2 regions of the Actinomadura luzonensis genome follow, and region 2 is predicted to be linked to the other one. Evidence: riboswitches for the same ligand, from Rfam matches in the RefSeq annotation. Region 2 holds a riboswitch; the other holds the start of a gene.

Region 1 (2,378 bases), on a different contig from region 2:
CAACACCGCGTCCTTCGTGGCCGTCATGGGGTCGGCGACCTCGCAGATCTCCTACACCGCCTCCAAGGGCGGGGTGCTGGCGATGTCGCGCGAGCTCGGCGTGCAGTTCGCCCGCGAGGGCGTCAGGGTCAACGCGCTGTGCCCGGGGCCGGTCAACACGCCGCTGCTGCGCGAGCTGTTCGCCAAGGACCCGGAGCGGGCGCAGCGGCGGCTGGTGCACGTGCCGCTCGGGCGCTTCGCCGAGGCGTCGGAGATCGCGGCGGCGGTGGCGTTCCTGGCCAGCGACGACGCCTCGTTCATCACCGCCAGCCAGTTCCTCGTGGACGGCGGCATCAGCGGCGCCTACGTGACGCCGCTCTAGAAGCTTCGAGGGGGAAGGTGCTCATGCGGCGTCCCGTCATCGGGATCACGTCCTACGTCGAGCCGGCCACGTTCACGGTGTGGGCGGACATGACGGTCGCGCTGCTGCCGTACATGTACGTCGAGCAGGTCGTGCGGGCCGGCGGGCAGCCCGTCGTGCTGCCGCCCGCCGGCGACCCCGCGCAGGCGCTGCGCGGCCTGGACGGGCTGGTCCTGGCCGGCGGCGGCGACATCGACCCGGCCAGGTACGGCGCCGACCCGCACGAGCGCACCGGCTACGTGCGCGGCTTCCGCGACGACGCCGAGTTCACGCTGCTGGCGCGGGCGCTGGAGGCCGGGCTGCCGTACCTGGGGGTGTGCCGGGGGCTGCAGGTGCTCAACGTCGCCCTCGGCGGCAGCCTCCACCAGCACCTCCCGGACGTGGTGGGCCACGCGGAGCACTCGCCGGAGCCCGGCGTGTTCGGCCACCTGCCGGTCACGCCCGTCCCCGGCAGCCGGCTGGCCAAGGCGGTCGGCGCGGACCCGGTGACCGTGCCGCACTACCACCACCAGGCCGTGGACCGGCTCGCGCCCGGCCTGAGCGTCACCGCGACGGCCGCGGACGGCACGGTCGAGGCGGTGGAGCTGGACGGGACGGCGTTCGCGATGGCCGTGCAGTGGCATCCGGAGGCGGCCGAGGACTGCGCGTTGTTCGAGGCGCTGATCGCGGCCTGCTGACCCGGTCCCCGCCCCGCACGCGACAACACCCCCGTCACGGCACTAGGCTGACGGACATCACCGTCGAAACCGTGCGGGAGAGCGTCCTGACAGCCGGTCAGGGCCCCTGAAGGAGCAAGCCCTCCCCGCGAACCTCTCAAGGCAAAGGACCGCACGGACGAGGTGCCTCTGGAAAGCAGGCCCGCGGGCCTCGCCGAAGGTGAAAGTCCGGCAAAACTCGGGCGAAGCTCTCAGGCATCGATGACAGAGGGGGAGGATGCTGGCATCCACTCCTGTCCTGAGGTGCGACAAATGTCCCGACCGACACCGCTACGCGACGTTCACGAGAGCCTCGGCGCCACCCTCACCGACTTCGCCGGCTGGCTCATGCCGCTCCGGTACGGCAGCGAGTCCGCCGAGCACAAGGCCGTGCGCGAGGCGGCCGGGCTGTTCGACCTCTCGCACATGGGCGAGATCTTCCTGACCGGCCCGCAGGCCGCGGAAGCCCTGGACCATGCCCTGGTCGGCCACCTGTCGGCGCTGGCCGTCGGCCGGGCCCGCTACACCATGATCGTCAACGAGCGGGGCGGGGTGCTCGACGACCTCATCGTCTACCGGCTCGGCGACGAGGAGTTCATGGTGGTCGCCAACGCCTCCAACTACGAGCTGGTCGCCCGCGAGCTGCAGGAGCGGGCCAAGGCGTACGACGCCGTGGTCGAGGACCGCTCCGACCGGTACGCGCTCATCGCCGTCCAGGGCCCGCGCGCCCAGGAGATCCTGGCCACGCTCACCGACGCCGACCTCGCCGGCCTGAAGTACTACGCCGGCCTGCCCGGCCTCGTGGACGGCCGCGAGGCGCTGATCGCCCGCACCGGCTACACCGGCGAGGACGGCTTCGAGCTCTTCGTCGCCGGCCAGGACGCCGTGCCGCTCTGGCACGCCCTGACCGCCGCCGGCGAGCCGCACGGCCTGCGCCCCGCGGGCCTGTCCGCCCGCGACACGCTCCGGCTGGAGGCGGGCATGCCGCTGTACGGCAACGAGCTGAGCGCCGAGCTGACCCCGTTCGACGCGGGCCTGGGCAGAGTGGTGAAATTCGACAAGCCCGGCGACTTCGTCGGCCGGTCGGCGCTGGAGGCGGTCAAGGACGACGCGCCCCGGCGGCGCCTGGTCGGCCTGGTCGCGCGGGGCCGCCGGGTGCCGCGGCACGGCTACCCGGTCACGCACGACGGCGCCGTCGTCGGCGAGGTCACCAGCGGTGCGCCCTCCCAGACCCTGGGCAGGCCCATCGCGATGGCCTACGTCGACACCGGAGCCGGTGAAGG
Region 2 (2,378 bases):
GCCGGCGCGCAGCGCCCCGGCGAGGGCGGCGGCGTGCCGGTGCACGCGCAGCGCGATGCGGCGCAGGCCCTCGGGCCCGTGGTAGACGGCGTACATGCCGGCGATGACGGCCAGCAGGACCTGGGCGGTGCAGATGTTGCTGGTGGCCTTCTCGCGCCGGATGTGCTGCTCGCGGGTCTGCAGGGCGAGCCGGTAGGCGGGGTCGCCGTCGGCGTCGACGGACACGCCGACCAGGCGGCCGGGGAGCTGGCGCTGCAGCCCTTCGCGGACGGACATGTAGGCGGCGTGCGGCCCGCCGAAGCCGAGCGGCACGCCGAAGCGCTGGGAGGAGCCGATCGCGATGTCGGCGCCGAGCTCGCCGGGCGCGGCCACGAGGGTGAGCGCGAGCAGGTCGGCGGCGGCCACGACGAGCGCCCCGGCCTGGTGCGCGGCGGCGGCGGTGGCGCGGAGGTCGCGCAGCCGGCCGGAGGCGCCGGGGTACTGGACGAGCACGCCGAAGCACTCGGGCAGCTCGCCGTCCAGGTCGTGCTCGACCAGCTCGATGCCGAGCGGCTCGGCGCGGGTGGCCAGCACCCGCTTGGTCTGCGGCAGCGCGTCGGCGTCGACCACGAACACGTTGCTCTTGGACTTGCCGCCGCGCCGGGCCAGGGTCATGGCCTCGGCGGCGGCGGTGGCCTCGTCCAGCAGGGACGCGCCGGCGACGGGCAGGCCGGTCAGGTCGGAGACGACGGTCTGGAAGTTGAGCAGCGCCTCCAGCCGTCCCTGCGAGATCTCCGGCTGGTACGGCGTGTACGCGGTGTACCAGCCGGGGTTCTCCAGCAGGTTGCGGCGGATGACGGCGGGCGTGACCGTGTCGTGGTAGCCCTGGCCGATCATGGAGGTGAGCACCCGGTTGCGCCCGGCGAGGGCGCGCAGCTCGGCGATGGTCTCGGCCTCGCCGGCGGCGGCGGGCAGCGCGAGGCGGTCCTTGGCCCTGATGGCCTCGGGCACCGCCACGGCCACCAGGTCGGCCACGGACTCGAAGCCGACGGCCTCCAGCATGCGCTGCTGCTCGGCCTCGGAGGGGCCGATGTGCCGGGCGGCGAACGGCGGCGCGTCCAGCGAGGGGGTGGACGGCGGCGGAGCCGTGGGCAGGGTCTCGGAAAGAGGCCCAGAGACAGGCGGGGACGCCGGCGTGGCTGCGGGGTCCTGCTGGGATGCTGACGGATCGGACATGGACGGTGCCTCCCGAGGCTTTGCGGAGACCGGCGCCGGGGCGCGGGCGGATGCCGGGTCTCCCCCTCTGTCAGCGCGGGCGTCACCGCGACCTGAGAGCTTCACCCCCGAAGAGGCTTGCACCGTCGGTGAGGCGCGCCTGGCGGGCGTGCCTGCTTTCCAGAGTTGCCTCGCCCGAGCGGTACAGGTTGCCTGAGAGATTCCGGGGAGGGTTGCTCCTTCGGCGCCCCGGGACCGCGTGGTGCCCGGGGACTCTCCCGCACGGGGTCGTCAGCCTTGCCTGTCCTAGATTACTACCCTGGACGTTACGGGCGAATTACTACCCTAGGCGTCGGGCGCGCCGGCGCCGGGCGAGTTCGTCAGCGGGGTGGTCGGCCGGGACGGTGTCCTCGACCGCCGCGCGTTCCCCCGGCAGCTCCGCGAGGCTTCCCTCGACCTCTCGCCAGACCCGGCCGAGCGCGATGCCGAACACGCCCTGGCCGCCCTGCAGGAGGTCTATCACCTCGTCGGCCGAGGTGCACTCGTAGACGCTGACGCCGTCGCTCATGAGCGTGATCTGGGCGAGGTCGGCGACCCCGCGATCACGCAGGTGCTGCACGGCCGTGCGGATCTGCTGCAGGGACACCCCGGTGTCGAGGAGCCGCTTGACGACCTTGAGCACCAGGATGTCGCGGAAGCTGTAGAGCCGCTGGGAGCCCGAGCCGTGCGCGGCCCGGATGGTCGGCTCCACCAGGCCCGTGCGCGCCCAGTAGTCGAGCTGCCTGTAGGTGATGCCGGCCGCGGCGCAGGCCGTGGGCCCGCGGTATCCGATGTCGTCCGGCAGCGCCGCCGGCTGCTCGTCGAAGAGCAGGCCCTGCTCCCCGGCACGCTGCCGCGCGTCCTCGCGCCGCACCGGATCTTCCTGGCCGGCCGTCTTTCCCTCGCCGCTGCTGACCGCCACGCGGACCTCCGGCTTTCTCTCATCCCGCGGCCTGATCTGGGGGTTCATATAGGGCGACCGCGGGTTTCACTTGCACCGTAGGACCGTGACCATGCTCAGTCAACGATCCGGCTCGGCGCGTCGTGAAGCGTAAATGCACCGAAATACCTACCCCGCCCTGCCGAAGTCCTCGGGAGAGATCGTGTCAAGGAACTCCCTGAACTTCTCCACCTCGTCCTCCTGG

The links. A riboswitch is a leader RNA that binds a small molecule or an ion and turns the genes downstream of it on or off. The one in region 2 is predicted to bind glycine.
Region 1: another riboswitch for glycine. It lies ahead of gcvT (glycine cleavage system aminomethyltransferase GcvT); the one in region 2 lies ahead of gcvP (aminomethyl-transferring glycine dehydrogenase).

What each region holds. Positions count from the first base shown of each region.
Region 1 is NZ_JAKRKC020000003.1:774,153-776,530, forward strand. It holds gene MF672_RS48610 (3-oxoacyl-ACP reductase) at 1-361, shown strand, start outside; gene MF672_RS48615 (gamma-glutamyl-gamma-aminobutyrate hydrolase family protein) at 385-1,077, shown strand; glycine riboswitch at 1,142-1,239, shown strand; gene gcvT (glycine cleavage system aminomethyltransferase GcvT) at 1,369-2,378, shown strand, end outside.
Region 2 is NZ_JAKRKC020000002.1:1,382,195-1,384,572, reverse strand. It holds gene gcvP (aminomethyl-transferring glycine dehydrogenase) at 1-1,215, opposite strand, end outside; glycine riboswitch at 1,273-1,384, opposite strand; glycine riboswitch at 1,385-1,485, opposite strand; gene MF672_RS36625 (MerR family transcriptional regulator) at 1,535-2,155, opposite strand; gene MF672_RS36620 (bifunctional nuclease family protein) at 2,303-2,378, opposite strand, start outside.